3 regions of the Telluria sp. LT1R51-2 genome follow, and region 2 is predicted to be linked to each of the others. Evidence: predicted binding sites of a transcription regulator. Region 2 holds the regulator's gene; each other region holds the start of a gene.
What was found. Region 2 encodes sigma-54, which starts transcription at its own class of promoters, with help from an activator protein. Its sites were predicted from a motif close to TGGCANGNAANCTGCTTT; they were not measured.
Positions count from the first base shown of each region.

Region 1: a site for sigma-54 is predicted at 6,545-6,562, ahead of AC56LH_RS08215 (PEP-CTERM sorting domain-containing protein). Genes of this name have one in related genera too.
Region 3: a site for sigma-54 is predicted at 8,999-9,016, ahead of AC56LH_RS08485 (flavin monoamine oxidase family protein). Genes of this name have one in related genera too.

Region 1 is NZ_JCASIM010000001.1:1,860,775-1,870,985, forward strand. It holds gene AC56LH_RS08190 (penicillin-binding protein 1A) at 1-313, opposite strand, end outside; gene AC56LH_RS08195 (bifunctional diguanylate cyclase/phosphodiesterase) at 391-3,231, opposite strand; gene AC56LH_RS08200 (MarR family winged helix-turn-helix transcriptional regulator) at 3,348-3,848, shown strand; gene AC56LH_RS08205 (ZIP family metal transporter) at 4,061-4,822, shown strand; gene AC56LH_RS08210 (ATP-binding response regulator) at 4,896-6,491, shown strand; gene AC56LH_RS08215 (PEP-CTERM sorting domain-containing protein) at 6,641-7,162, shown strand; gene AC56LH_RS08220 (c-type cytochrome) at 7,199-7,606, opposite strand; gene AC56LH_RS08225 (response regulator transcription factor) at 7,609-8,148, opposite strand; gene AC56LH_RS08230 (ATP-binding protein) at 8,135-9,484, opposite strand; gene AC56LH_RS08235 (SURF1 family protein) at 9,536-10,211, opposite strand, start outside.
Region 2 is NZ_JCASIM010000002.1:226,303-236,513, forward strand. It holds gene AC56LH_RS19200 (DUF5694 domain-containing protein) at 1-282, opposite strand, end outside; gene AC56LH_RS19205 (enoyl-CoA hydratase/isomerase family protein) at 368-1,444, opposite strand; gene hpf (ribosome hibernation-promoting factor, HPF/YfiA family) at 1,543-1,899, opposite strand; gene AC56LH_RS19215 (RNA polymerase factor sigma-54) at 1,974-3,458, opposite strand; gene lptB (LPS export ABC transporter ATP-binding protein) at 3,473-4,228, opposite strand; gene lptA (lipopolysaccharide transport periplasmic protein LptA) at 4,225-4,773, opposite strand; gene lptC (LPS export ABC transporter periplasmic protein LptC) at 4,819-5,424, opposite strand; gene AC56LH_RS19235 (KdsC family phosphatase) at 5,430-5,966, opposite strand; gene AC56LH_RS19240 (KpsF/GutQ family sugar-phosphate isomerase) at 5,966-6,988, opposite strand; gene AC56LH_RS19245 (monovalent cation:proton antiporter family protein) at 7,088-9,067, shown strand; gene AC56LH_RS19250 (GGDEF domain-containing protein) at 9,071-10,189, opposite strand.
Region 3 is NZ_JCASIM010000001.1:1,927,411-1,937,621, reverse strand. It holds gene purU (formyltetrahydrofolate deformylase) at 1-296, opposite strand, end outside; gene AC56LH_RS08530 (GNAT family N-acetyltransferase) at 409-900, shown strand; gene AC56LH_RS08525 (hypothetical protein) at 903-1,361, opposite strand; gene AC56LH_RS08520 (PEP-CTERM sorting domain-containing protein) at 1,614-2,288, shown strand; gene AC56LH_RS08515 (ankyrin repeat domain-containing protein) at 2,305-2,838, opposite strand; gene AC56LH_RS08510 (MFS transporter) at 2,897-4,105, opposite strand; gene AC56LH_RS08505 (LysR family transcriptional regulator) at 4,213-5,142, shown strand; gene AC56LH_RS08500 (TonB-dependent receptor domain-containing protein) at 5,172-7,325, opposite strand; gene AC56LH_RS08495 (c-type cytochrome) at 7,574-7,888, shown strand; gene AC56LH_RS08490 (hypothetical protein) at 7,977-8,708, shown strand; gene AC56LH_RS08485 (flavin monoamine oxidase family protein) at 9,065-10,211, shown strand, end outside.

The DNA.
Region 1 (10,211 bases), on a different contig from region 2:
CGCCGGCGTCCAGGATCACGGTCGGGCGCGACTGGCTGGCCTGTTCCAGGTCGTCGATGCCGGGCGTGAGCGGAATCAGGATCAACAGCCAGACCAGGATCGCCATCAGACCCGCTGCCATCGACCACAGGGCGATCAGCGCCAGCTTGACCGGCATTGGCCGCCCGTGCAGGCGCTGCTGCGCACCCGAGCGAAGCGCACCGGCCCCGGTGCGAGCCCCGGCAAAGAGCCCCCGGGCGAGGCGTTGCAGACGTTGCTGAAGGGTCGGCGCAGGCGTGCTGTCCGGGTTGTCATTGTTCTGGTGTTGGTCCACGCGCGGTTCCTGCCTGCTCAATCTGTCAATTCGGCAAGTATAGCCGACAGGTGGCCCGGGCCCGGCGCGCCATTGCCTCATGCGGCGCTGGCATTGGGCTCGATGTGGCCGGCGCGCAGCAGCGCCTCGATCCGCTCCACGGTCTGCGGGCGGCTGTAGACGTGGCCCTGCACCTGGTCGCAACCGGCACCGCGCAGAAAGTCGAGCTGGGCGATCGTCTCGACGCCCTCGGCAATGACGTGCATGCGCAGGCCATGGGCCAGCGAGATGATCGCGTCGACCAGCGCCGCGCCATCCGCGCTGGCCAGCATGTCCTGCACGAACGAGCGGTCGATCTTGAGCACGTCGACCGGCAGGCGCTTCAGGTACTGCAGGCTGGAGTAACCCGTGCCGAAGTCATCGATCGACAGCGTCACGCCCATGCGCTTGAAGCAGTGCATCGTGTGGATGGCCGACTCGATGTCGCCCATCATCATGCTTTCAGTCAGTTCGATCTCGAGCGAACCGGGCGGCAGGCCGGTCTCGCGCAGCACGCGCTCGACGCCCGCCACCAGGTCGGGCTCGGCAAACTGGCGCGCCGACAGGTTCACCGCAATCCGGAGCAGCCCCAGGCCCCCACGCTGCCAGTGCCGGTTCTGGCGGCACGCCGTCTGCAGCACCCAGGCGCCGATGGGCACGATCAGCCCGGTTTCTTCGGCCAGGCCGATGAAGCGCTCCGGCTCGATCGTGCCCAGTTGCGGGTGGCGCCAGCGGATCAGCGCCTCGGTGCCCACGACGCGACAGGTGGCCAGGTCGACCTGGGGCTGGAAATGCAGCGTGAATTGCTGCTCGCGCAGCGCGTGACGCAGCGCGCTTTCCAGCGCCAGCCGGTCGAATGCCTGCGCATTCATGTGCGGGGCATAGAACTGCACCGCATTCCTTCCGTCCGACTTGGCGCGGTACATCGCGATTTCGGCATGCTTGACCAGCGTATCGGCGTCGGCGCCGTCGGCTGGCCAGGCCGCCACGCCGGCGCTGCAGCCGAACACGACCTGCTGCTCGCCGAGCTGCAGCGGTTCGGCCACGACATCGCGCACCTGCCGGATGCGGGTCGCGACCTGGCGTTCGTCGGCGCAGTCGCACAGCACCAGCACGAAATCGTCGCCGCCGACACGCGCCGCCGTATCGAGCGGGCGCAGCGTGCGCCGGATGCGCGTGGCCAGCAGGCGCAGTGCATCGTCGCCGACACGCCGGCCCAGCGTATCGTTGATCAGCTTGAAGTGATCGACGTCCAGCAGCACGACCCACACCGGCACGCGGTCCGCAGCCGGGGTCGTAGTAGACATCGCAGCCGCAATCGCGCGCTCGATGCGATCGGTCAGCAGCGCGCGGTTGGCCAGGCCGGTGAGCGTGTCGTAGTGGGCATGGCGGGCGAGTTCGGCTTCATAACGCTTGGCGGTGGTGACATCGTAGACGGTCACGACAAAATGGCTGACCTTGCCATCGGCGCGGCGTACCGGCGCGATATACACGTCGGTGATCAACTCCGCGCCGTCGCGCGCGTGCATCGTCACCAGCGCGTGCTCCTCGCGCTGCTGGCGCAGCGACGCGCACAATGCATGCACCGCCGGCTGGTCGCAGTCCGCCCCGACGAGCAGTGCGAGCGGCTGGCCGCCCAGCTCGTGCGGCGGGTAGCCGAAGGTGCGCTCGCAAGCCGGATTGGCATAACCGATCGGGTAACCCGGTGCGCCTGCATCGACCAGAAGAACAGGATTGGCGCTGGACGCCATCGCCCGCTCATACACGCGCAGCGAACCCGTCGCCCGCTCGAGCGCGGCAGTGCGCTGCCTGACCAGGGCTTCGATGCGGCGCGTGCGCGCCACGCGCTGCTGGACCAGCGTAGCGGCGGTGACGCTCAGCACCAAGCCCAGCGCGAGCGCCAGCAGTTCGGCCGTGTGACGCCCGAAAGCGCGCGGCTGTTCGTCGATCACGACCTGCCAGTTGCTGCCGGCGATTTCGAAGGATTCGCTGTGCCGCAGCGGATTGTCGCCAAGCAGGCGAGATGCCCAGCCGCCAGGACCGGGAACGCTTCCATGCCGGTACGCCGTCACCATCTGCCCCGCCGTGTCCGGTCCATGCAGCGACAAGGCAACGGCGTCGTCGTCCAGCAGGCGTACCGCATGCAGAGTGCCGCCCACCAGCAACGCGACATCGATCACGACCTCGACGTGCCCGACCACCGCAGCACGGCGCGCCAGGACGTCCGCGGGGCGTTCACTGCCCCGGTAGACCGGCACGGTGATCAGGATGCCGCGGCGCCCGCCGCCGCCCTGCAGCAGCGTGACGAGCGGGCTGGCAACCGGCTCGCCGGCGTCGATCGCATTCTGGCTGACCCGTCGCAACGGCGGATAGGCCCATGCATCCGTGCCGAACACGATCGCGTTGCCGAGAATGGGCGCAACATAATCGTTGACCAGATACCGTGGACGCTCGCCTGCGCGCACCAGTGTGGCAGCACCGCCTGGGGCGCGTTCCCGGATCTGGAAGTCCGGCCAGAACGCCCGGCGTTCGGCCTCGAACGCCGGGCGCCCGGCGGCGCTGACGAAACGCTGGAACACGATCGCCTTCAGGTAACCGTGGTTCGCCACCAGTGGCAACGCGAAGGCATCGAATTCGTCGCGCGTGATCCGGTGTGACGCACGAAACAGCAGGCTGGCGGCGCGCGCTGCATCGACGGCCTCGGCAAACGCGCGTGTAACCGCCGCCACGCGCACGCCGGCGCGCTGCGCGAATTCGGCCTCGGCGCGCCGCGATTCCAACACCCGCACGCCACCGCACAGCGCCCCGGTGAGCGCCAACCCGAGCACGCAGGTAGCCGCCGCGGCCCTGGACAGGCTGCGTCCCGGCAAGGCCAAGCCTTTGTCGTATGCGCTGCGCATACACCAGATGCTAGCGCAGAACGGACGGCGCGGGCGCATCGCTCGCGCTGCACCGATGCAGAAGAATCTGCGGTGCGCTGATGCGTTTTGACAACGCTTGCTTTATCATCTCGCGCATGTCGCCCGAACCCCAAGCCACTTCCCCGCCCTTGCCAGCCGATGCCCCGCCCCAGCGCGTGCTGCGGCAGTTCCGTATCGTCTTCAATGCGGTCAAGACCCATTTTCGCCAGCTCGAACATGAATCCGGCCTGGGCGGCGCCCAGGTCTGGGCGCTGTCCGTAATCGATAGCCAGCCCGGGATCGGTGCAACGAGCCTGAGCCGCGCACTCGATATCCACCAGTCCACCGCCAGCAACCTGGTGCGCTCGCTGGTCGAGCGCGGTTATGTCAGCGCGGCGCGCGAAGGTGCCGACCGGCGCAGTGTGGCCCTGCGCGTGCTGCCGGCGGGTCAGGAAGTGCTGCGCCGCGCCCCGGCGCCCCTTGCCGGCGTACTGCCCAACGCGCTGGCCACGCTCGATGAATCGACGCTGCTGCGGCTCGAACAGGATCTGGGCAGATTGATTGCGCAGCTCGATGCCGATGAAGCGGCCGGCAAGATTCCGCTCGCCCAGCAGTAGCTGGAACCATCGGCAGAGGCTGGAAAAAAAAGCCCCCCGACGATGCGGGGGACGAAAAGAAGCGGCGCTGACCGCCTCTTTGCTGATCGGGGCAACCAGGTCGGGTGACCCGGTTACCACGTCCTCATCTTGCCTCAAAAGTATAATCAAGGCAACCTTATTTGTGCCAATGGACACACGGGGGCGCTGTAGCGAAACACACAGGATCAAGCATGGACATACCGGGTTGGTTGCAGGCAGGTGGTTGGGGATTGTTGGCCGGCGGCGCACTGCTGCTGGGCGCGGCGGCCGGCGTGCGCTATCAGGTGCCGCAGCGCCTCGTTGCCGCGATCATGGCGTTCGGCAGTGGCGTCCTGATTTCGGCGTTGTCGTTCGAATTGATGGACGAGGCGGTCGAGACCGGCGGGCTCGCATCGACGGCAGCCGGCTTCGTGATTGGCGCAGGCATCTATACGGGCGCCAACTGGCTGCTCGCGCGCAAGGGCGCCAAGCACCGCAAGCGGTCGATGCCACCAGAAGGCGCCGATCCGAAGGCCAAGGCCAGCGGCGCGGCCATCGCCATCGGCGCCCTCCTCGACGGGATTCCCGAGTCGATCGTCATCGGGCTGTCGCTGGTGGGCGGTGAAGGCGTGAGCATGGCGGTGGTCGCAGCGGTGTTCCTGTCGAACCTGCCAGAAGGATTGTCAAGCGCTGCGGGCATGAAGCGCGCCGGCCATTCGACCCGCTACATCATGGGCATCTGGGCAGCAATTGCCGTCGCCTCCGGCCTCGCGGCCACGGCGGGCTTTACACTGCTCCACGAATTTCCGCCCGAAATTCTGGCCGCCATCACGGCGGTGGCAGCGGGCGGCGTGCTGGCCATGGTGGTCGACACCATGATTCCCGAGGCATTCGAGGAAACCCACGATTTTGCCGGACTGATCGTCACGGCAGGGTTTCTTGCCGCATTTACGCTGAGCAAGCTTTCTACCTGAATCTGCCCGCCATTACTGTTTATAATCGGTGTTCCAGGCGACGTCACCTCCCCGGCGTCCCAACCCTCATCCCATGCTGATCATGCAAACCCAGTTTTCCGGCGGCACCTGGCGCGACGGCGCGGCGCCGCCCGTGCTGCGCTATCTGTTCGCACTGTTCCTGTTCCTCGTGGCGCTGGCCGCCCGCTTCATGCTGGTCGACCTGTTGCCGGCGCGCGGGTTCCCGTTCCTGTCGTTCTTCCCTGCCGTGCTGCTGGCCGCCTACCTGGCCGGTCTTGGGCCAGGCCTGATGACGGCATTCCTGAGTACCTGGGCCGCCTGGGCGTTCTTCATGGGTCCGCGTATGGCGCCAGCCGACATGGCGCACAGCGACCTGATCGCGCTGGTCTTCTTCGCGTCGATCCTGGTCGTCGACTGCCTGGTCATCGAACGCATGAACCTGGCCATGCGCAAGTTGCGCGCCACCGGTACCCGGCTGCGCGAAAGCGAAGACGCCCTGGTGGCGCGCCAGGCCGAACTGAGCGAAGCGAACCGGCAAAAAGACGTGTTCATCGCGATGCTGGCGCACGAGCTGCGCAATCCACTGGCGCCGATCCTGTCAGCAGCCCAGCTGATCGCGATGCGCGCGGGCGCCGACGAACCACTGGCCCGCGCCGCCGGCATCATCCTGCGCCAGGGCCTGCAACTGACGCGTCTGGTCGACGACCTGCTGGATGCGTCGCGCATCCACTCGGCCAAACTGACACTGCAGGTCGCGCCAGCCGACCTGCGCGACGTGATCGCCAGCGCGCTGGAAACCAGTGGGCCGATGATCGAACAATCAAGCGCGAATTTTCAGCTGACGCTGCCGCAGCCGCCGCAGCCGATTCCCGTACAGGTCGACAGTACGCGCATCGCCCAATGCGTGTCGAACCTGCTGCATAACGCTTTCAAGTTCACCGCCAGCCACGGCGACATCGGACTGGACGTCAGCACCGGGCTTGATGGCATGGCCCGCATCCGGGTCACCGACAACGGCCGCGGCATTTCGCCGGACATGCTGCCCCGCCTGTTCGACATGTTCACGCAGGAAGGCCGCAGCGGCAACGACGGCAATAGCGGCCTGGGCATCGGCCTGGCGCTCACGCGCGACCTGGTCGAACGCCACGGCGGCACGCTCAGCGCCCATAGCGACGGGCCTGGACGCGGCGCAGTCTTCGAGATCGCGCTGCCGCTGAACACCGAGGTCCAGGCGACAGCGGTCGCGGCGGTGGCACCGGCGGCGCCCGACGCGCCGCAGCAGGCACCATCGGTGCTGGTGGTCGATGACAATGTGGATGCGGCCGAACTGCTGCAGGCGCTGCTCGGATTGCATGGCTTCGCAGTGCAGATCGCCCATACCGGCGCCGCCGCACTGGCTGCGCTGGCGCAGCAGCGCTACCAGGTCCTGCTACTCGACATCGGCTTGCCCGACATGACCGGCTACGAGGTCGCCATCGCTGCGCGCACACAGGGTCTGCTGGACGACACGACCTTCATCGTCGCCCTGACCGGCTGGAGCGACGCCGAGTCACGCCAGCGCTCGGTCGATGCGCGCATCGACCATCACCTCAACAAGCCGGTGCAAATGGAAGCGTTGTTGAGCCTATTCGATACGCGAACCATGTCGACTAATCTTACAACTGTATGACACGAATCAAGGTCGATTGAATTAAGTACTTGTTGGTATTGAGGATTTTGAACAGGCACGGTCCGTGCTTAGTGGATATCGCAACAGCAATGTTCGCAATTCGATGTCACGTGAATGTTCATCCATCCTTGAATAGAACGGAGTGCTCTGTGAAACTGATCAAAAGCTTGAGGAATGTCGCCCTTGCCGCCATGCTGTTTTCCGCTGGCGTCGCCAATGCAGCGCTGTATCAGTTCCAGCTGACCGGGGATTACACGGCAAGCTGGCAAATGAACTCCACAGCCGACCCGGATTTTGCCTTCGATGGATTCCTGTTCTCGGTCTACGATGTCGAAGGCAACTTTCCCGGATCACTCGCTAACCTCGCAGACCTGACGTTCTATAACGCCGATGCAGGTGGTGGCTTTGAGATCATCGATTTCCTCGGCGATCAGGTACTGCTCGTGACTGACGGTCGCCAGTTGTATACCGGTCCCGAAAGAAGTCCGACTTTTCTCCTGGGCACGTTCGCGCTCAGCGAATTCGAGGGTTTCGGCAGCTACATGCTGACCGTGACCGACCTCGATGCCCTCCCCGGTCCAGGTGAAGTGCCGGAACCGGCAACGGCTGCGCTGCTGCTCGGCGGCCTGGGCGTCCTGCTCGCATCGCGCAAGCGGCGCCAGGCCAAATAATCTGCTTGCCGGCAAGGTCTGCCTGAGGCAGCCTTGCTATCGTTTCGGCGCTGGCGGCGTGGCCGCCACGCCCTGCGTGCGCAGGTAGGCCACGATCTCGCCGGCCTGCTTCTCGCTCATGAAGCTGAGAAAACGCATCTTGTTACCCGGCACGACCTTTTCGCTGTCGCGGATGAACGCACTTAGTTTCTGCTCGTCCCAGACAAATCCCGCGCTTCTGAGCGCCGGCGAGTACGCATACGCGGGCACGCTGCCCGCCTTGCGGCCGACGATCCCGTTCAACTGCGGGCCGAAGCCATTGCGCGCGCCCGCGCCAACCTCGTGACAATTGGTACAGCGCGCAAACAGCCGACGGCCGGCATCGACCTGAGCCTGGGTGGATGCGGCCAGCGCCTCAGCGCCCGGCCCCAGCAACAGCGTAAAACCGATGATGAGCGCGCGCATGTTCACTTGACCCGCTGTTTCTCAAGCTTGCGCGCGAGCGTGCGGCGATGCATGCCCAGCCGGCGCGCCGCTTCGGAAATATTGAAATCGGTCTCGGCCAGCACGGCATGGATGCGTTCCCACTCGAGTGTCTTGATCGACGTCGAGCGGTTGGTCACCTCGATCTCGGCGCTGCCGGCAATATGACCGAACGCTGCTTCGATATCGTCGGCATCCGACGGCTTGGCCAGGTACTGGACCGCGCCCAGCTTGATCGCTTCGACCGCAGTGGCAATGCTGGCAAAGCCCGTCAGCACCACGATGAGCATGTCGGGGTCATGCTCGTGCAGCAGTTGCACGCAGGCCAGGCCCGAGGTCTGGCCCTTGAGCTTCAGGTCGACCACGGCGTAGCCGGGATTGTGCTGCGCCAGAATGGCAGCGGCTTCATCGTGGCCGGTGGCGCCCAGCACGCGATAGCCGCGCCGCTCGAACGAACGGCTCAGCGTGCGGGCGAAGGCTTCATCGTCTTCGATGATGAGCAGCAGCGGCTCAGGGTTCGGCATCGTTCAGTTCCTCTTCCAGTTCAATGGCCGACATTGGCAGTCGCAGCATCACCACGGCGCCGCCTTCCGGCCGGTTGGTCGCCGTCACCGTGCCGCCGAGTTTGCGCACGACGTTCACGGCCAAAAACAGCCCCAGGCCACCACCGGGTTTGCCCTTGGTGGACTGGTAGGGTTTGCCGAATTGCGCCAGCATGCTGGGCGCAAAGCCGGGGCCACGATCGAGCACGGACAGCACCAGCGTGCGCTCGTCGATGTCCGCATCGAAGCAGACCCAGTCGGGCGAGGCTTCCAGCGCATTGTCGAGCAGGTTGTCGACCGTCTGGCGCAGCGCCGAGTCGCTCGCCACCGGCCAGTCGTCGGCGATGCGATTATTGTACGTGAAAGCGCGCACCGGGCGGCTGGCCTGCCAGCGTTCGACCAGACCATCGAGAAAGCCCCGCACCGTCGTGCGTTCGGCCGATTCGCCGCGCGCTTCGCCGGCCGACAGCAGGATGCCACTGACGATCGACTTGCAGCGCTTGAGCTGGGTCTGCATCTCGGTCAGTTCGCCCAGCAACTCGGGGTCGTCGCGAAACGCCGGCATGCGCTTCCAGTCACCCAGGATCACAGAGACGGTCGATAGCGGCGTGCCCAGTTCATGCGCAGCGCCGCTGGCAAGCAAGCCCATGCGCACGATGTGTTCTTCTTCGGTCGCGCTCTGACGCAGCGCCGCCAGTTGGGTCGCCTTGTCGCGCACATTGTTCGAGATGCGCGACACGAACAGCACCAGCAGCGCCGCATTGAGCGCAAAGCAGACCAGCAAACCCTGCACGTACAGGCTGCCAATGCCGCGCTCATGGTCGAACGGCAGCGCGAGCGGCTCGGCAAACGCGGCCAGGCCCGCCATGCACGTGATCGTGATGGCGACGATGCTCCAGGTCCACAGCACCTCGAGCAGCACGGCCGAGACGATCACCTGCAGAAGGTAAAGAAAGGCAAAGGGATTGGTGGTCCCGCCGGACAGATACAGCAGCACGGTCAGGCTCGAGACATCGACCAGAATGGCCAGGAACATCTCGCCGTTCGAGACCGGACGCCGTTCGTGCCAGCGCAGGTGACTGGCAATATTGAAGGCGATCAGGCAGGAGAGCACCTGCAGCATGTGCACCAGCGGCAGCGCGATCCCGAACAGCAGAATCGCGGCGGCGATGGTGGTCACCTGGCCGATGACGGCAATCCAGCGCAGCTCGATCAGCTGCAGCATGTTCTTGTGGCCGGCGGCGAATTCCACGTTTGCGGCTGCCGCCGATGGCGACGTGCGCGCCGCCCTGGCGAAGAAATCCAGCGGAGATTGCATCGAAATCCGTCCGTTCAATGCCCCGTGCGCGGCAATGCAGTCGGGGCGTGCTTAATCGTTGGCGGCGCGCGGGCGCTTCGCCTCGTAGCGGGCCACCCACCACCAGGCTGCGGCCACCATGAGGGCGAGAGCATACCAAGTCAGCGCGTACACGAGGTGATTATTTGGGAACGAGATGACGGTCAGGCCGCCGACGGCGCGCTGGGGGGCAGACGCCGGATCCTGATTCTTGCCGGCGTCGACGAAAAATGGCGCCGTGCGGGCCGGATCGAAGCCGCGCGCGGCGGTCAAGGCGATGACGTCGCGCGAGTACCAGCGGTTGCCGGCCGGGTCGTTGTCGCGCAGGAAGCCACCTTTCGGTTCGCTGATACGCAGCAGACCGGTCAGCTTCACCGGCTCGCCTGGGGCAGCGCAGGCATCAAGGCCGGCCGTGCGCGCCGGGAAGCGCGTGGCGATATCGCCCGACGACGGGATGAAGCCGCGGTTGACAAACACGATGTGGCCCTCGTCCGTGCAGAACGGCGTGAGCAGCCAGAAGCCCGCGCCCAGTTCGGACAGCGCCTGGACGGGTGCGGTGTATTGGTAGAGATAGTGACCCGACAGGGCAACGGCCCGGTATTCGTCGGATTCTTTGGAAATCTGCGGCCACTGTGCCACCGGAGGCAGCGCAGCAGGCGCCGCATGAACGCGTGCATCGACGCGTTCGATCAGGTCCAGTTTCCATTGC
Region 2 (10,211 bases):
GACCGGGTAGCGTCGCATGACGTCGCACTGCGGCCCGGATACCGCCTCGATCGCGATCGCCTGCGGCTTCCATGCGGCCAGGCGCTCGTTCAATAGCGTCAGGCTGGCGGCCTGGAAGGTTTTGGGCAATTGCGACAGATGGGGCGACCCCAATACCAGCACCTCGTTGGCAGCACCGGAGGCCGGCCCCTTGAATGCGCTCGCATTGAAGTCAGGCTGCCAGGCCTGGGCGGCGGCGCTGCCGCACAAGGTCATCGACAGCAGCAAGGCGGTCATGCGCATCGGGGCTCCTCATCGGTTCATGAAGCCACGATGTTTGCACCGCCTGCGCGAAAAGTCACGCGCAAACGGATATGCATGAAGAAGCTTATGCGAGATGGCGCAGCGGATGCGCATGCGCCGGCCACACCGGCGCGAAGAAGCGCGCGACCATCGCCTCGGTTACGAGGTCGAGCGATGGCGGATTCCATTGCGGCGCATTGTCCTTGTCGATCACGAGCGCGCGCACGCCTTCGAGCACCTCGCCGTGCTCGAAGTTGCGGCGCACGAGCGAGCGCTCCAGGCGCAGGCAGTCGGCGACATCGAGCGACGCGCCGCGCAGCAGCAGCTCGCGCGTCACGCACATCATCAGCGGCGAACGCTGACGCATCGCATTCAATGCCTTCTGCGCGAATGGCGCGTCGTCCCCCGCGAGCGACGCCATGATTGCTGCCACCGAGTCCGCACCGAAGTGCGCATCGATGCGCGCGCGATTGGCCTGCAATTCACTTTCGCCGGCGTGCGCCGTGGCGAACGCGCGGATTGCCGCCGGCAGATGCGCGCCCGGCGTCGCTTCGATCAGCGCCTGCAAGGCCGCCAGGTCGCTGACTGCCACGAACACGTCGGCCAGGCCCACGTACAGTGCGTCGGCCGCGCCGATCGTCAGGCCGGTCAAGCCCAAAAACATCCCCAACTGCCCCGGCGCGTGCGACAAAAAATGGCTGCCGCCGACATCGGGGAACAAACCGATATTCACCTCGGGCATCGCCATCTTGGTGCGCTCGGTGACGATGCGCAGGCCGCAATCGGGCCCGCCCTGCGCGATGCCCATGCCGCCGCCCATGACCACGCCATCCATCAGCGCGATGTACGGTTTCGGATAAAAGTGGATCAGGTGGTTCAGCGCGTATTCTTCGGTGAAGAAATCTTCGAGCAGTGCGCTGCCGCCTTGTGGCGAGGCGTTGCCGACCTCGTGAAAGAAGCGGATATCGCCGCCCGCGCACAGTGCTTTTTCGCTGCTGCTGGTGATCACGACCGCATCGACGGCGGCGTCACGCTGCCAGTCGAGCAGAATCGCGGTCAGTGCGCGCACCATGTCCAGCGACAGCGAATTGAGCGCCTTGGGACGGTCGAGGGTGATGATGCCGGTGCGGTTGGCGATGCGGGTCAGGACGTGTTCGGACATGGCGTGATCCATCGAAAGGAAACACGTATTTTACCGGCAGCGGGATGCAAAAAGGGCGTCCCGAAAAGACGCCCCTGGCGGTGGTGACCTGCGCTCGATCAGGCGGCAGCGACGTCTGCTTCGTCGACGTCCAGGCGTTTGATCGCTGTGCGGTTATGGTCTTTCAGCATCTGCTTGTGCTTCAGAATTTGTCGATCCAGTTTATCCATCAACATGTCGATCGCGGCATACAGGTCTTGCGCGACGCTCGCCACGTGCAGGGTCTTGCCCGACACCTGGACATTGATTTCAGCTTTTTGCCTTTTTTCTTTTTCGGTGAGGTTATCGACGGCCAGGAAGACGTGGGTATCTATGACTTGATCGAAATGGCGAATAATGCGTTCCAGCTTATTCTGAACGTATTCACGGATGGCAGGGGTTACTTCGAGATGGTGACCACTGATGGTGAGGTTCATACACACTCCTTTGAAGATGTCACGTCGCTTGCACCACACAGGAGCTGAAGGCACAGACTGTATGAGCGGCGTTGTTACAAGGCTTTGCGGAGACTGACGGGGGGGATCTTGAGCGCTTCACGGTATTTTGCGACCGTCCTGCGCGCAATGACCATGCCTTGTTCCCCGAGCATTTCCGCGATCTTGCTGTCGGATAATGGATTCTTAGGGTCTTCTGCTCCTGTCAATTGTGCGATGAGCGCACGGATTGCCGTTGAGGATGCTTCGCCTCCCGCCTCGGTGGCAACGTGGCTACCGAAGAAATACTTCAACTCGAACATGCCGTGCGGGGTCAGCATGTATTTCTGGGTTGTGACACGAGAGATCGTGCTCTCGTGCAGACCTAGTGTATCAGCTATCTCGCGCAAAACAAGGGGCCGCATGGCAACCGCGCCATGGCTGAAAAAGTTGCGCTGGCGCTCGACAATCGCTTCGGCCACACGCAGGATCGTGTCGAAACGCTGGCGCATGTTCTTGATGAGCCACTTCGCCTCCTGCATCTGCGCACCCATCTGGCTCTCGCTGCGGCCCTGCTTGAGCATCGTGGCGTACAGGCTGTTCACGCGCAGGCGCGGCATGACGTCCTGGTTCAGCGTGACCGCCCAGCCGTTCTTGGCGCGCCGCACGATCACGTCCGGCACCACGTAATCCGACACGTTCGATGCGAACGCCGCGCCCGGATGCGGATTGCACTGGCGGACCACGGCCTGCACTTCGCGCAGGTCTTCGTCATCGCAATCGAGCGCTTTTTTCAGCTTGCTGTATTCGCGCTGTGCGAACCAGGTCAGGTAGCCTTCGACGATCTTCAGTGCCATGCGGCGCGTCACCATCGGCACGCCCGGCATGCGCCGGATCTGCAGCGCCAGACATTCGGCCGCGCTGCGCGCGCCCACGCCCACCGGGTCCATGCTCTGCACCATCGCCAGCGCGCAGCGCAGTTCGTCCAGGTCGACGTCGAGTTCTTCGGGCAGGCGCGCGTGGATGTCGTCGAGCGGTTCTTCCAGGTAGCCGTTGTCGTCAAGCGCGTCGATCACCAGTTCGGCCAGTGCGCGGTCACGGGTTGACAGCAGCGTTTCGCGCACCTGTTCCATCAGGTGTTCGCGCAGCGTGATGGCGCATGCCTCCAGCTGCGGGCGGCCGTCTTCGTCGTCGCTGCTGCTACTCCCGGACGACGCGCCGCTGCTTTCGCTCCACTCGTTGTCGGGCCGGTCGCCATCGACCGCGCCGCCTTCAGCACCCTCGCCCTCGGCCGGTGCACTGCCCTCGCCTTCGGCCTGCTGGCCCGGCGCCGGCGGCGCCTCGCCCGGTGCCGGCGCATTGTTGATGGCGCCATCGGCCAGCAAGCGCACCGAATGATCGAGCGGGTCGTCGAGCCTTTCGAGCAGCGGGTTATCGCCCAGTATCTGCTCGATCTCCTGGTGCAGTTCGAGCGTCGACAGCTGCAGCAACCGGATCGATTGCTGCAGCTGTGGCGTGAGCGCCAGGTGCTGCGAAGTGCGGAGCTGAAGGGACTGTTTCATCAATTGAGTATGGCTTACATGCGGAAATGTTCACCAAGGTACACGCGGCGCACCGACTCGTCGGCGATGATATCGTCGGGTCGGCCGGATGCGAGCACCGCGCCCTGATTGATGATGTAGGCGCGGTCGCAGATACCGAGCGTCTCGCGCACATTGTGGTCGGTGATCAGGACGCCGATCTTGCGCTCCTTGAGGAAGCGCACGATGCGCTGGATCTCGATCACGGCGATCGGGTCGACACCGGCAAAGGGTTCATCGAGCAGCACGAAGCGAGGATTGGTGGCCAGTGCGCGTGCGATCTCCACGCGGCGTCGCTCGCCGCCCGACAGCGACAGCGCCGGGTTCTCGCGCAGCTTTTCGATCTGCAGATCGGCCAGCAGGTTGTCGAGCCGCTCGCCGATCTGCGCCTTGGTCAGCGACTTGCCGTCGACCTTCTGCAGTTCGAGCACGGCGCGGATGTTTTCTTCCACCGTCAGCTTGCGAAACACCGACGCTTCCTGCGGCAGGTACGACAGGCCGAGCACCGCGCGGCGATGGATCGGCATCCTGGTGATGTCGGTGCCGTTGATGCTGATCGAGCCGGCATCCGACGGCACCAGGCCCACGATCATGTAGAACGAGGTGGTCTTGCCGGCGCCGTTCGGGCCCAGCAAACCCACCACCTCGCCGCATTCGACATCCAGCGACACGTCACGCACGACCAGGCGCTTGCCATAGCTTTTCTGCAGGCCCTTGACGACCAGCGTGCTGCGATCGTTCAAGGCCGTCATTGCGTGCCTCCGGCCGGCGTGCGCTTGGGCGCCAGGATCAGCGTACCGCGCCCGCCGCCAACCTTGCTCTCGCCACTGACGTCATTGCGCACGGCGACGACTTCCTTGCGGTTGTCGTACGAAATGAACGGGCCGGTCATCTGGTTGGTCATCCGGTCGTTTTCGAGTTCCTTGACGATGGCGTTCGAGTACAAGCGCACCAGCTCCGTACGCTCATCGTATTCGATGCGTTCGGCCTGGCCCTCGACCCACAGGTTCGGGCCGCCGTCGCGCTTCTGGCGGAACGTGGCAGGCTTGCCGTTGGCCGCGGTGAGCGTCACGCTCATGTAGCCTTCGGGCGTATCCCTGACCACCGCGCGTTCGGCCTTGACCAGCAGCGTGCCGCGGGTCAGGATCACGTTGCCGGTAAAGGTGCGCACGCCTGCGACGCCATCGAGGTCGCCGTTATCGTATTCGAGAGCCGCCTGCTTGAGCGAGTCGGCCTTTTCGGCCATCGCGCTCAAGGAAAGGAGTGACAAGAAAGCGGCAGCAAAAAGTTTTTTCATGATGGTGCTGGTCCTGGGTTAACACGCGCGCATGGCTGGTGGCCTTCAGCGCTGGCGTGGCGGATAGACGATACGGCCGCGGCCGGACAATTTCATCTGCATGGTCGCATTGTTGGCCACCAGGCCGACGGCCTTGAGGCTGGACGCGCCAAGCTCCATGTCGATCGGCTGGTCGGTCTTGACGATTTCTTCGTCGGGCAATACGGTCATGGCCGACGTGCGCACGCGCAGCGCTTCGCTGGCGGGCGTCTTCGGGCGCTGCAGATCGACGTCGCCGAACAGTTCGACGCGGTGCTCTTCGTGGAAGATGCGCGCGCTCTTGGCCACCACCGTCATCGGTGGACGGCCCGGTTCGACGCCGCGCATGAGGGGCTGGTCGACATTCGACACGTCGCCTTGCGGGATGTGGGCCAGGCGCTTGCCCGACACCACGTAGCTCGGCTGGCCGTTGGGCGTCATCCGCACGAACGAGAAGTTCTCGACGATGTAATCCGGCTCGTCGGGCGGGCCGCCCAGTTGCGCATCGATGTTAGTCCCCTGCATCAGCTGCAGCAGCCAGAAGCTGCCGAAGGCGAAGAACACGCCGATCACGATCATCGCCAGCAAGTTCCAGCGATGCGAGGTGCGTTTGTTGGAGGCGAGTGTGGCCATGGCGCTCAGGCGAAATACGGCGCGAGCGCCTGGTCGTAGGTGCCCTGCGCGCGCATGACGAGGTCGCAGATCTCGCGCACCGCGCCACGCCCGCCACCGTTCTTGGTCACGTAATGCGCGCGGTGCTGCACGTCCGGATGACCTGAGGGCACGGCGACGGCAAAACCGACGCGCGCGAACAGCGGCAGGTCGATCACGTCGTCGCCGATGTAGCCGCATTGGTCGGCGGTAAAGCCGGTGGCCTCGAGCAGATTGGCAAAGCCGATGCGCTTGTCGTGGTTGCCCTGGTAGACATGCGAGATGCCCAGGTCGGCGGCGCGCCGGACGACGATCGGCGACAGGCGCGCACTGATGATCGCGGTCTGCACGCCGGATTTATTCAGCATCTGGATGCCCAGGCCGTCGAGCACATTGAAGGTCTTGGTCACTTCGCCATCGGGGCCGTAGGTCAGGCTGCCGTCGGTAAGCACGCCGTCGACGTCGAAGATCATGACCTTGATGCGCGCGGCGCGCTCGATGTGGGCCAATACGGGAATAGTCATCAAATCACCTTTGCGCGGGTCAGGTCGTGGATGTGCAGCGCGCCGACCAGCTGGCCCGCCTCATCGATCACGAGCATCTGGTTGATGCGGAATTCTTCCATCACGGCGACCGCGTCGACGGCCAGCTGCTCGGGACGTACGCTGCGCGGATTGGCGTGCATGACGTCGCGAATCAGCACGTTCGAAAAATCGTGCATGCGCTCGATCACGCGGCGCAAGTCGCCGTCGGTGAACACACCCAGCGGCCGGCCATCGGAATCGACCACGGCGGTCATGCCCATGCCCTTCTGGCTGATCTCGAGCAGTGCCTTGACCAGCGGGACATCCAGGCCCACCGACGGGATGGCATCGCCGGTGCGCATGACGTCGCGCACATGCGTGAGCAGGCGCCGGCCCAGCGCGCCGCCCGGATGCGACAGCGCGAAATCCTGCTCGCGGAAACCCCGCACGTCGAGCAGCGCCACGGCCAGCGCATCGCCCATGGCCAGCGTGACGGTGGTGCTGGTGGTTGGCGCCAGGTTGAGCGTGCAGGCTTCTTTCGCCACCGCGATATTCAGGTGGACGTCGGCCAGCTTGGCCAGCCGCGAAGCCGGCTTGCCGGTCATGGCGATCACGCGCGCGCCCAGGCGCTTCACGGCCGGCAGGATGTCGAGCAGTTCGGACGATTCGCCCGAATTGGAAATGGCGATCAGAATGTCATTCGCGGTCACCATGCCAAGGTCGCCGTGCGCGGCTTCGCCCGGGTGCATGAAGAACGCCGGCGTACCGGTGGACGACAGCGTGGCGGCGATCTTGCGGCCGATGTGCCCCGACTTGCCCATGCCCGAGACAACCACGCGGCCGGTGCCGGCGTAGATCAGCTGCGCGGCGTCGACGAAGCTGCTGTCGTCGCCCAGGCGCGCGTGCAGCGCCACGATGGCGTCGGCCTCGATCGCAAGCGTCTGGCGACCCAGTTCCAGCACGCGCTGCGCCAGGGTTTCGTCAAAACTTTTCAGCATTATTTGGTCATCAGTTACACTCATTCCAGAAGTATAAACGAATTGCGAAAGCAAAAAACTTGCCAGTCGTAACATTCGATGACAAGTACGCCTCGCCACCCCAACCGTCACCCGCTTCACCCCATGCATTCTGGTCTCGAACTCACCCTGTTGCTGCTTGGCTGCGCCGTCCTCGGCGTGGTCGCCTTTCGTACCCTGCAGCTGCCGCCGATGCTCGGCTACCTGGCCGTCGGCGTCCTGATCGGCCCCCACGCCCTGGCCCTGGCCGAAGACAGCCCCACCACCCACGCGCTGGGCGAATTCGGCATCGTCTTTTTGATGTTCTCGATCGGGCTCGAATTCTCGCTCGGCCAGCTGCGCTCGATGCGGCGCATCGTGTTCGGGCTGGGGCTCGGCCAGGTCGTGACGACCGTCGCTGCGGCCATGGGCATCGGCCTGCTGGCGGCGTACCTGATGCCGCACCTGACGCTGGCCTGGCAGGCCGCATTCGCGCTGGGCGGCGCGCTGGCCATGTCGTCCACGGCGATCGTCGTCAAGCTGCTTACCGAGCGCCTCGAACTCGAGAGCGAACACGGGCGGCGCATCATCGGCATCCTGTTGTTCCAGGATCTGGCGGTGGTGCCGCTGTTGATCATGATCCCGGCGCTGGCGCGCGATCCGGAAGACATGGCCATCACGCTGGGACTGGCCGCGCTCAAGGCCGGGCTGGTGCTGGCGCTGCTGCTGTTCTTTGGCCAGAAGCTGATGGGTCGCTGGTTCACGATCGTGGCCAAGCGCCGCTCGCAAGAGCTGTTCATGCTTAACCTGCTGCTCGTGACACTGGGGTCCGCCTGGATCACCGAGCAGGCCGGCCTGTCGCTGGCGCTGGGCGCTTTCGTCGCCGGCATGCTGATTTCCGAAACGCCCTACAAGCACCAGGTGGAAGAAGACATCAAGCCGTTTCGCGACGTGCTGCTTGGCCTGTTCTTCATCACGATCGGCATGCTGCTCGACCTGCGCCTGGTGAGCCAGTACTGGTGGCAGGTCACGCTGCTGCTGGGGCTCGTGGTGCTGCTCAAGGCCGGCCTGATCGTGCTGATGGCGCGCGCATTCGGCGCGCCACTGGGCACCGCGCTGCGCACCGGTCTCGCGCTGGCGCAGGCGGGCGAATTCAGCTTCGTGCTGCTCAGCCATGCATCCGGCTCGAAGCTGATCGATCCGTTCGTGATGCAGCTGGTGCTGGCCTCGATGGTGCTGTCAATGCTGCTCGCGCCCTTCATCATCGGCTACATGGACCGGATCGTGATGAAGGTCGCGGCCAATGAATGGATGATGCAGTCGCTGCAACTGACGCAGCTGGCCACGCGCACCATGACCACCCAGAAGCACGTGATCATCGCCGGTTTCGGGCGCAGTGGCCAAAGCCTGGCCACGCTGCTCAAAGAAGAGACCTTGCCGTGGTATGCCCTTGACCTGGATCCGGAGCGGGTGCAGAAGGCGCAGGCGGCCGGCGCGTCGGTGTCGTACGGCGATGCGGCGCGCCGCGAAAGCCTGATCGCGGCCGGCGTACACCGCGCAAGCGCGCTGGTGATCACGTTCGCCGACACGCGCCAGGCACTCAAGGTGCTGCACCTGGTGCACGAACTGGCGCCCGCCCTGCCCGTGATCGTGCGCAGCCACGACGATGGCGACATGGACGTGCTCAAGGCAGCCGGCGCGACCGAGGTGGTGCCGGAAGCCCTGGAGAGCAGCCTGATGCTCGCCTCGCACGCGCTGGTGACGCTCGGCGTGCCGCTGCGCCGCGTGGTGCACCGGGTGCAGGACGCGCGCAAGGGCCGCTACGCCACGCTGCGCGGCTACTTCCACGGCACGGACGACAGCGGTGCGGATCTCGAACATGGCCAGGTGAAGCTGCATTCGGTGCGCCTGCACGCGCAGGCCGGCGCGATCGGCGTGTCGCTGGGCGCGTTACGGCTGCAGGATGTGGCGGTGGAGGTCACGGCCTTGCGGCGTGGCGGCAAGGATCTGGCGCCCGGTCCGGACGTGCTGCTGGCATCGGGCGACGTCGTGGTGCTGCGCGGGGACAGCGAGGCGGTCAGCCGCGCCGAAGAGCGGCTGCTGTAACCATCACGCGAACCTGACGACCTGATTGCGGCCCGCAGCCTTGGCCTGGTACAGCGCCGCGTCGGCCGACGCGATCAGCTCCTGCGCGACGCCTTCGATGGCGTGATCGCGCTCGAAATCGGTCAGCGCCGCCACGCCGATCGACACCGTCACGCTCACCTGCTCGCCCGTGCTCAGGTCCACCGGCAAGCCGGCCACGCTCGTGCGGATGCGGTTGGCGACGATGCTGGCGTTTTCCAGGTCGGCGTCGATCAGCACCACGACGAATTCCTCGCCGCCGAAGCGGCACAGCGTATCGGACATCCGCAATTCGGCCTTGATGCGGGCGCACACCTCGCGCAGCACGTCGTCGCCGCCCTGGTGGCCGACCGTGTCGTTGACGCGCTTGAAGTGGTCGATGTCGATGTACATGCAGGACAGGCGGTAGCCCTGGCGCCGCGCACGCGCGATTTCTTCGGCCAGGCGCCGGTCCATGTAGCGCCGGTTGTAGGCGCCGGTGAGCGAATCGGTCAGGCCGATGTACTTGAGCATCTCGTTACTGATCACGTTCTCGAGGCAGATCGCGATGATCGAGCCCATGTGCTCGACGAAGTCGGTGCCCAGTGCCGGCGTGAACCGGCCCGGGTCCGCGCTGCCCAGATTCAGGCTGCCGATCAGGCGCTTGTTGCGCATCAGGGGCACCAGCGCCACGCTGCGCAGATTGGCCGGCGGCTGCGGGAACATCGCGCGGTGCTGGCCCGGCGCGTAGGCGCCCAGGAGAGGCCGTAGCTGCGATTCCGGTGCCATGTCAAAGCCAAGTTCGACCGCATGCTCACAGAAGATCAGGTTGGGCAGCGTGTCGAAATCGACGCCCAGGCGGTGCATGACCGTGTAGATATCGGCATTCTGGTCGATCAATGACAGCGTGACGATATCGAGGTCCGAGATCACCGGCAGCGTGCTGAAGATCGTGCCGACGAGGTCAGGAAAACTGCTGGCGCCGACAATCTGCAGGTCGAATGCCTGGTGGCGGCACATGATCTCGTGATTACGCTCGGCCTGTTCGAGCAGATACGCCATGCGTGCGCGCAACGTCTCGTTTTCCGCCATCAGTTCCCGCGACGAAATGCCCGGCTCGTGCATGAAGAATTCCTTTCAGCAATAA
Region 3 (10,211 bases), on a different contig from region 2:
ACCGGGTCGAGCGGATCGTAGATTTTCCAGCCCATGTCCAGTCGCGTGGCGACGATGCTGTCGAATTCGGCGCGGATGGCGTCGATGGCTGGCGATTGATCTTGCTGGCGAAACACGGCGCGCATGAAGAAGCGCGCGGTGGAATCGTCGTCGAACTGTTCGAGTGCGCAGATATAGCAGTCGCGTTCGGCCAGGAAGGTCGCGACCGCCGCGACGATGCCGATGCCGGCCGGGCAGCTGGCGTGGAGGATGTATTCGGGGCGGGTTGACGGCGTGACGTCGCTGGTGCTGCGCATGCTTGTTCCTGTCGGTGATGAGTCGATGTTGTCAAGACAGCTAGAATGCGCGATGCCACGACGGGCGTCAAGCGCATGCTACGATGCGCGTTTTTTCGCTCGCATACCACCCATGTCCACCTCCGTGCGCCCGATGCTGCCTGCCGATCTCGACGCCGTGCTGCGCATCCAGGCTGCGTGCTATCCGGCCGCGATGCAGGAGCCGGCAGCGGTTCTCGCAGCCCGGATGGCGGTGGCGTGCGATACCTGCCTGGTCGGTAGTCACCAGGGCAGTGTGCGGGGCTACCTGTTTGCCTATCCGTCACGCCTGGGGCCGGTGACGGACCTGAATGCACCGTTCACACCAGCGCGCCAGCCGGATACGCTGTACCTGCACGATCTGGCGATCGACCCGTGCGCACTGGGGCGCGGCCTGGCGCGCGCGCTGGTCGACGATGCGTTGCGTCTGGCGCGCACGCTGGGACTGGCGCATGCGGCGCTGGTGTCGGTGCAGGACAGCGCACGCTTCTGGCAGGCACTGGGCTGGCGCGCTGCAGCGACCGACGATGCCGGCCTGGACACCTATCCGCCCGGCGCGCTGTACATGGTGCGCACGCCCGCCTAGTTTTATTGCACCCGGCGTACCTTGGCCGAGCTGTTGCCGCCATCGACTTTCAGGAACAGCGTACCGAACAGGTTGCGCTCGATCGTCACCGGTGCATCCTTCTGGCGCGGGAGGACGGCGTCGCTGCCGTCGATGATGCGCCAGACCTGGCCATTGGCCAGGCGGATCTGTGAGCCGGGCCCCCAGCCGTCGAAGTCGCCCACGACCGTGCTGCGGATCGACGCCGGCTGCGCTTCGCGCTCCTTGGCCGCTTCCATGCCGAAATTCTGCTCCGGGGTGCGCGCCGGAGCAGCAGCCGCAGCCGTCCGAGCGACGCCGACGGGAATCGCGTCGTAGCAGGCCACGCGTGTGGCGGTATCAGGCAGGGCGCGGCACTTGAGCAGCGCGGCATCGTCGGCAAGCGCGGTGCTGCTGGCAACCAGCAGGGCAAGCATGAGGACGGGCAGGGGCAGGGCGTTCATCGGGGTCCTTCGGGTAAGTGGAATCGCGCCCCGGCTTCGGGGCGCCCACGATTATAGGGGATGTGCAAGGCGGCCGTGACCATGGCACTGGCCATTGCAACTGTGACATGCTTTGTCGGGGAATTTGACACCCGGATTGCCCTGACTACGCATCCATCATAAATGTTGTTTGGAATCAATGGGATGCTGACGTGGAATGTACAGGCGCGATTCTTGCTGAAGTACCGTAGGAACTTTCCGAGGAGATCACTGATGACGCGCATTGTCCCCATCGCCGCATTTCGTGCCACATTTTTTGCCACATTGCTTGCCACATTGTTTGCCGCTACCCTGGCGCTACCGGCCCAGGCCGCGGTCACGTACAGCTGGCAGCAAGTGAGCGCATCCAGCTCGATGCCAACTGGCCTGAACCTGGAGCTGGCGTTCTCCGAACAAGCGGTCGCCGCCGGCTCGCTGTACCTGAATATCCGCAATGAATGCGATCTTGGTCCGCCATGCATCGATCCACAGTCCAGCCTGCTCTCGTTGCGCTACTGGTTCGACCATCCTACCGTCAGCGGCCAGCACAACCTGATCGACTATGGTTACCTGACCCCGCCGCGCAATTATTACGACCGGATCGTCATGGATCTGACGTTCCTGCCCGGGGGTATGCTGGGCGGCAGCATCTTCGCGTCAGATGGCAATTCGGATTTCCGGATGGCGAGCCAGGGCGGATTGTTTACCGTGGTTGACGCCAATAGTGACGAGCCGTTCGGCTGCGGTCTGCAGTACCCCGACTGCAGTGGCGCCAGCGGCATGCTGGTATCTGCTGCGCAGAACGTAACCGAGGTGCCGGAGCCGGCCACGGGCGCCATCCTCGGGCTCGGTCTGGTTGCAGCCTGGTGCGCGCGCCGCCGCCGGCGTACGGCGCGCGGCGACGCCTGACAGCCGGGCGTCGCCGTCAGTTGGCCGGCGCCAGCAAGGCGGCGGTGTCGGTGGCGCCCATCTTCAGCGCTGCATCGTAGGCCGTCACGCCGGACGCGTCGCGCGCGGCCGGGTCGGCGCCGCGCGCCATCAGCAGTTCGGCGATGGCGACCCGGTTGAACATCGCGGCGAACATCAGCGCGGTCCGGCCCGACGGACCGGTCACGTCCGGCATTGCGCCGTTGTCGAGGAGCAGCGTCGTGATGGGCAAGTCGCCCTTGAATGCAGCGCCGTGCAACGGCATTTGCCCTGCATCGTTGATCGTGTGCGGATCGGCGCCGTGCTCGAGCAAGACACGTGTTGCGTCCAGATGGCCGTGGTAGCTGGCCAGCATCAGCAGGGTGTCGCCTTTTTCGTTGCGCAGGTTCGGCGGCAGGCCGCGTGACAGGAAGGCAGCGAGGTGATCGGCGTCGCCTGAGCGCGCGTACTGGAACATATTGCGCGCCATGTTCAGCGCGGCCTCGTCCAGCTCTGCTTTCGTCGGCGTTGCCTCGTGGTCGTTGGTGTGCATTGCATGCTCCGGATCGAAATAAAGGTTGATTAAAACATATCTCAATCCGGCGCGTGGTCTACACGCTCTGGCGTGCGGCCCCATGCCTGGTGGATTCATGGAGCCAGACTGGCAGCGCCAGCGCCGGCAGCAGCACCCCGACCAGCAGCGCCGCGTGCCAGCCGTGGGCGGCGTACACCCAGCCGCCCAGCGCAGAACCCAGCGCGCCGCCGGCAAAGAACAGCGCGAAGTACAGGCCATTGAGGCGACTGCGCATGTCGGCGCCCAGCGCGAACAGCGCGCGCTGACCCAGCACCAGGTTGGCGGCCACCGCAGCGTCCAGTGCGATGGCGGCCACTGCCAGCAAACCGAGCGCGACCGGCTTGGACGACGGCGCAAACAGGGGCAGCAGGAAACTCAGCGCACCCACCACGAGCGCGACGGCGGTGGCTGTCAGCGTGTGGCCGGCATCGGCCAGGCGGCCGGCCACCGGCGAGGCCACGGCGCCGGCCATCCCGACCAGCGCAAACAGCGCGATGCCATTTTGCGTGAGGCCAAACGCCGGGCCGGCCAGCGCCTGCGGCGCGACGGTCCAGAACAGGCTGAATGCGCCAAACAGGCCGGCGTGATACAACGCGCGCCGGCGCAGCACCACGGTCGTGGTCAACAGCGGCCACAACGAGCCGATCAGGCGGCGGTACGGTTGCGTCGCCGTCGGCTGGCGCAGCGGCAACTTAATATGCAGCAGCACGGCCAGCAGGGCGACCAGCGCAGCGGCGATGCCAAACACGGTTTGCCAGCCACCCAGCCCGGCGAGCACGCTCGCGACCGGGCGCGCCACCATGATCCCGAGCAGCAGGCCGCTGACGACCTTGCCGACGACCTGGCCGCGTGTCGCCTCCGGCGCCAGATGGGCGGCAAAAGGCACCAGCACCTGGGCCACGACGGCGCCCAGGCCGATGGCCAGCGCGGCCAGTAGAAACGCCCATGCCGTGGTGGCGGTGGCCGCGACCACCAGTGCGCCGCTCGTGACAAACAGGCCGGTGACGATCAGGCGCCGGTTTTCCAGCAGGTCGCCCAGCGGCACGATGAACAAGAGTCCCAGCGTGTAGCCGATCTGGGTCAGGGTGACAATCAGACCAGCTGCTGCGGGCGGCAAGCCCAGCGCAGCGCCGATCGGGCCGACCAGCGGCTGCGCATAATACAGGTTGGCGACGATGATGCCGGCGGCGGCCGCCAGCAGCATGACCGTGCCGGACGAGATGGAGGGTGATTTGGGGGTATTCATGGCGAACTCCATGGGATTGGTGAGGTAATGCCGCCATGGTAGGCAATGTGCGCGCAAAGATAATCAGGGCATAATGCCCTTATACCATTCACTTTATATGAACAATCATGGACAAGGTGAAAGCGATGCAGACGTTCGTGCGCATCGTCGAGGCGAACAGTTTCACGCGGGCTGCCGAGTCGCTCGACCTGCCGCGTGCGTCGCTGACGGCCACGCTGCAGAATCTCGAGCGCTATCTGGGCGCCCAACTCCTGCAGCGCACCACACGCCGGCTGTCGCTGACGCCCGAGGGCGAGCGCTACTACGCGCACTGCAGCGCCATCCTGGCCGCCATCGATGACGCCGAAGCCGACTTTCTGGGCGAGCAAGCCGGCCGGATGCAGGGCCGGCTGCGCATCGATCTCCCCGGCTCGCTGGGCCGCGCGATCGTGCTGCCGCGCATTGGCGAATTTCGCCAGGCCTATCCGGCGCTCGACCTGACCATCAGCATGGGCGACCGCCTGGTCGACCTGACCGCCGAAGGCATCGATTGCGCATTGCGGGTAGGCGACTTGCCCGACTCGAGCCTGGTGGCGCGCCGGATCGGTCTGATGCGCTTCGTGATTGCCGCCACGCCCGGCTACCTGGCGGGACGCGGCACGCCTGCGACGGTCGCTGAATTGGGCCAGCACGATGCGATCGTGCATTTCTCGGGCCGCACCGGGCGCGCCTTCGAGTGGACGCTCGCAGGGGAAGATACCGCGGAGGGTGTAGTGCGTGTGGCCATCGATGGCGGCCTCGCCGTCAACGACGCCGAAGCCAACCTGCTGTGCGCGCTGCAGGGACTGGGCCTGGCGCAACTGGCACGCTACCAGGTGCGCACGCATGTGGCGCAAGGCGCGCTGGCCGTGGTGCTGCCCGCCCTGTGCCCGACACCGATGCCGGTGTCCCTGGTGTACCCGCGCGGCCGCATCGCCAATCCGCGCCTGCAGGCGTTTGCCACCTGGCTGGCGGGAGTGTTCGAGGCCGACCCCGACCTGCGCCTGGCGCAGGACTAGCGTACGACACGCGCCGGGTCAGCCGATGCTTAGAAGTCCACGTTCATCGACAGCCACAGGCGGCGTCCGTCGAAATTGTTGACATACACGCTGCCGTAGGTCGGCGCCGCTGCCGGCGCCGTGCGATATGGCCGGTAGTCGATGAAGTCCTTGTCCAGCAGATTGTAGATGGCGGCGTTCAGTGTGATGGCGGGCGTGACCTGGTAGCTGGTGCCAAGGTGCAGCATCGTGTAGCCCTTGAAGTCGCCCAGCGCCTCGCTGGCCGCACGGGTCGCGGCCGACGTCCCCGGATCGCGGAAGCGCTCGCTGCGGTATTCGGCGCGCAGCCACGTGTTCCAGTCCGGCGACACGTCCCAGGTCAGGCGCGCGTTGAACGCGTGCTTCGGCGTGTCGGACAGCGGCTTGCCGGCATTCTCGCCGCTTTCCTGTTCGCTGTCGGTGTACGTGTAGTTGGCGCTGGCGGCCCAGCCCGCGGCCAGCGGGAAGCGCGTGGCAAATTCGATGCCGCGCGTGACGGCCTCGTCGACGTTGATCGACTGGCCGAAGGCATCGACGTTCGGCCAGTTGCCGAAGCTGACGCAGCCCGGCCGGTTCGGCGCCGGGCGGTAGGTGCAGTTGATGAGGCCAGTACCGCTGGTGATCTTGTCCTTGAAATCGTTGTTGAAGACCGTGGCATTGGCGGTCCAGCCGGCGCCATTGTCGAAATAGGCACCCAGTTCGGACGTGACGCTGGTTTCGGGCTGCAGGTTCGGGCTGCCCACGAGCGGGATCGTGCCCTGACCACCGAAGCCGTTGATGCCTGGCGTGAGCTGCTCGACGCGCGGGGTCTTGTAGCCCTTGCTCACGCCGCCCTTGACGGTCCAGCGGGGCGAGGCGCTCCAGACCAGGTAGCTGCGCGGGCTCGTCTGGCCGCCGAAGATGCTGTGGTCGTCGTAGCGCGCGCCGACCGTCAGCGACAGGCGCTCGTGCAGGCGCCATTCGTCTTCCACGAACAGTGCTTTCTGCGTGAACGCGAACGCTTGCGGCGCGACGCCGTCGATCATTTCGGCGTCCCAGTGCTGGGCGCCGATGGTGGTCAGGTGCTCACCCCACGGCACCAGCAGCTTGGTGTCGAACACCTTGCTCTCGACTTCCAGCGTGCGGGCAGTGCCCGGCGTCGCGCCCGGCGTACCCGGCGGAATCGTGCGGCCGATGGTTTCCGTATTGTTCACCATATAGCTGCTGTCCCAGGTGCCGAACGGCAGGCGCGCCTTGTACGACAGCGTCGTCTGGTCGCGGTTGTAGTTCTGCTCCGGCCCGTAGCCGCCCGTGCCCAGCGTGCCAAGCTGGCCGCGCGTGTTGTCATACGTCTGGCGCGTCCTGTCGGCGTCGAGCATGAACTCATGGTTGCGGTGCGGGGTGAACGCCAGGCGCGCACCCAGGTTGTCGATCTGCTGCTTGACCGGGTTGGCGTTCTGCGTCAGCGGCCGGGCCGGGTTGATCTCGTCATACGCAATGTTTGCCTCGTCACGGCGCAGCGTGCTGCCGCGCAGCGACAGACCCAGCACATCGGCCGCAAGCGGGCCGCTCAGGTAGAACTTGGCGCCCTTGAGGTCGCCGAATTGCGCGTCTTCCTGCAGCGTGTAGTCGGCCGCCACCGAGCCGGCCCAGCGCTTGCCGACCTTGCGCGTGATGATGTTGATCACGCCACCCATCGCGTCCGAACCGTACAGCGTCGACATCGGACCGCGGATGATCTCGATGCGCTCGATGGCGCTCACCGGCGGCATGAAGCTGGTCGAGGTACCGCCGAAGCCATTCGGCGTGACGTTGCCGGCCGCGTTCTGACGCCGGCCGTCGATCAGGATCAGCGTGTAGTCGCTCGGCATGCCGCGGATGCTGATGTTCATGCCACCGGTCTTGTCGCCGGACGCGCCGACGTCGATGCCTTCCACGCTCTCGAGCGCCTGCGCCAGGTTGCCGAAGCGCTCTTTCTGAAGTTGCTCGCGGGTCAGCACCGTGATCGATGCGGGGGCTTCGCGAATCGTCTGCTCGAAGCCGGACGCCGTCACGACCACGGTGGGCATCGTCGCGGGCACGTCATCAAGCATCGCGTCAGCAGCGAAACCGGCAAGCGGCATGGCGCCAATGGCCAGGCTCAGTAGGGTGCGGGCAAACTGCGGGGCAGGCAAACGGTGGGTCATTGTTCAGGCATCCTTTTTATCATTGTCAGCAACGTTCAGCGTCAGTACGTTAAAAGACGTAAAGATCGCGAAACCGCGCCATTCTAATCACAAATGCGAATCATTCCCATTCAAATTTTTTGATGGGCGTGTCGGATGCTGGTCATGCACCCCTGCGCTGCCCATGCCAGCGGGGTTTCCCGCTATGATGTCGGGCGGTACCTGCCAAGAGTGCCGGCCCCTGCGATCAACCCAGCCACTGGAGCATCATGAAGACGTACCTGACCCTGACCCTGGCGGCGACCCTCGCCGTCGCCGCGATCCCCGCCGCCCACGCGAACCCCGACCTGGCCAAGGCCAAGGCCTGCATGGCGTGCCATGCCATCGGCGCCAAGCTGGTTGGCCCGTCCTACAAGGATGTCGCGGCCAAGTACGCCAAGGATGCTGGCGCCGAAGCGCGTCTCGTCCAGAAGATCCAGAAAGGCAGCAGCGGCACCTGGGGCCCGATCCCGATGCCGGCCAATCCGCAGGTCACGGAAGCCGACGCCAAGGTCCTGGCGAAATGGATCCTGGCGCAGAAATGAGCCACCGGCGGCCCTGATCCAGGCCGCCGTGGCCGTGCCTGGCGCGTTCTTTGCATACCAGCAAGGAACTCAACGCCAGGAGCGGCCGATGTTCTTGCACAACGACGTCATCGAATACCTCGATCCTCCCGCCCATCTGCTGCGGATTCTCTGGATCGACGATGCGCAGTCCATCGCCTACACCTTCACCCTTCGCTGCACGAGCGCCACGCCGCGCAGCATGCCCCTGCGCGTGCTGGTGGCGGACGTGTCGGCGCGGCGCGCGCGCTTGCTGCTGACCGATCCGTGCCGCGCGCCGCGCGCCGATGCCCCATCCGGCAAGCATCGCCTGCTGCAGATGAAGGCGTGGGATGCCGTGACGGCGCTGCACCGCGACGTGCCGCAGTTGTATCTCGCGCGACCGCGCGCGGCCATGCTCGCCGCTTATAGCCACGCCCATGCAATGTCCGTTGCCACCCTCATGCGCTACCTGCGCCGCTACTGGGAGCGGGGCCAGACGATCGATGCGCTCTTGCCCGATTACGCCAATTCCGGTGCTCGCGGCAAGACGCGCGTGGCCAGCGCCGGCGTCAAGCGCGGCCGCCCGCGCAAGGCCGCAACGAGCAGCGCCAGTGCAGGCACGAATACCGATGCCGCGCTGCGGGCGCTGTTCGTGGCCGCTGCCGCGCACTTTGCCGCTACCCATCGACGCTTCTCACGGCCAGCCGCCTACCGCCAGATGCTGCGCGATCACTTTGCCGGCAGCGCGCCGGGCGACATTCCCAGTTACGGTCAGTTCAATTACTGGCTCACGCGCGACGGCATCGATCACACCCATTGAAGTGCGTATTTACGCCACAACAGTGCAGTGTCGATTTGGCATGCTCCCGGCGCGTGCGCAGCCTCTTGCTGCGATCTGACCCTGGTACCAATTACGTTGCGACAAATAATGTCCGGGCGCGCCACGGGGCGCGCATCGCATTGTCGGACGTCACGCTTGTCAATACGAATAACAGGCTGTGGTAGCTGACGGTTATTCGGTCAGGAAGTCTTACAGCGCGCTTACGTTCGGCAAAGCTACCGATAAACTTTATTTTAAGAACTTTCGTATTGACGATGTTGACATCCACTTGGCACGCGTATTGCTGATAAGCCATCAGTTGCAAGGCCTTTCAGTGACACCAAGTGGAGGTAGAAATGAAACGTTCGACACCGTCGTTGACCCGACGTGAGTTTTTGTACCGCGCCGCCGCCGTTGGCGGTTCGGCGCTGTTGATGGGTTCAATGAACGCCTGGGGCATGGGGATCGCGTCCCGGACCACGACCCCGCCGGTGCTCACGGGCAGCGGCAAGGGCAAGAAAGTGGTCGTGCTGGGCGCGGGCCTGGCCGGCCTGACAGCGGCCTACGAACTGGGCAAGCTTGGCTACGACGTGCAGGTGCTTGAGGCGCGACCCGTTGCGGGCGGGCGCTGCCAGACGGCGCGCAAGGGCTTCTCGCTGCACGAACTGGGCGGCGAGGCGCAGCACTGCCGTTTCGATCCCGGCCAGTACATCAACCACGGCCCGTGGCGCATTCCGCTGGACCACCAGTCCACCCTCTACTACGCGCGCCAGTTCAAGGTGCCGCTCGAAGTGATGGTCAACGAGAATGACCACGCGTACGTGTATCTCGAGAATGGCGGGCCGCTGTCGCAGCAGCGCCTGCGCGGCGCCCAGATCAAGGCCGACATGCGGGGCCACGTTGCCGAGCTGATGGCCAAGTCCGTCACCGGCCACCAGCTCGACACGCAACTGACAGGCGACGACCAGCGCCTGCTGCTCGATTACCTCAAGCACGAAGGGGCGCTGGACGCGGGCGACCTGGCCTACAAGGGCCGCAGCGGCCGTGGCTTTGCCACCAACCCCGGCGCCGGCCTGGTGCCGGGCGCCGGCACGGCGTCCGATCCGCTGGCGTTTCACGATCTGCTGGCCGCCCGGGTCGGCAAGGTCTACAGCGCGGTGCAGGAGTTCCCGATGCACGCCACGATGTTCCAGCCGGTCGGCGGCATGGACGCGATCCCGCGCGCATTCGCCCGGCGGCTGGGTGGTGTGATCCGCTACCACGCCGAAGTCCAGCGCATCCGCCAGGCTGACGACAAGGTCACGATCGACGTGCGCGACACGGCCAGCGGCGCGCTCTCGCGCGTCACGGCCGACTATTGCCTGTGCACGGTGCCGCTGTCGGTGCTGCGCATGATCGACACCGATTTTTCCGACGGTTTCAAGGCGGCAATCAAGGCCGTCCCGTATGCGCCGGTCGGCAAGATCGGCCTGCAGATGGGGCGCCGCTTCTGGGAAGAAGACG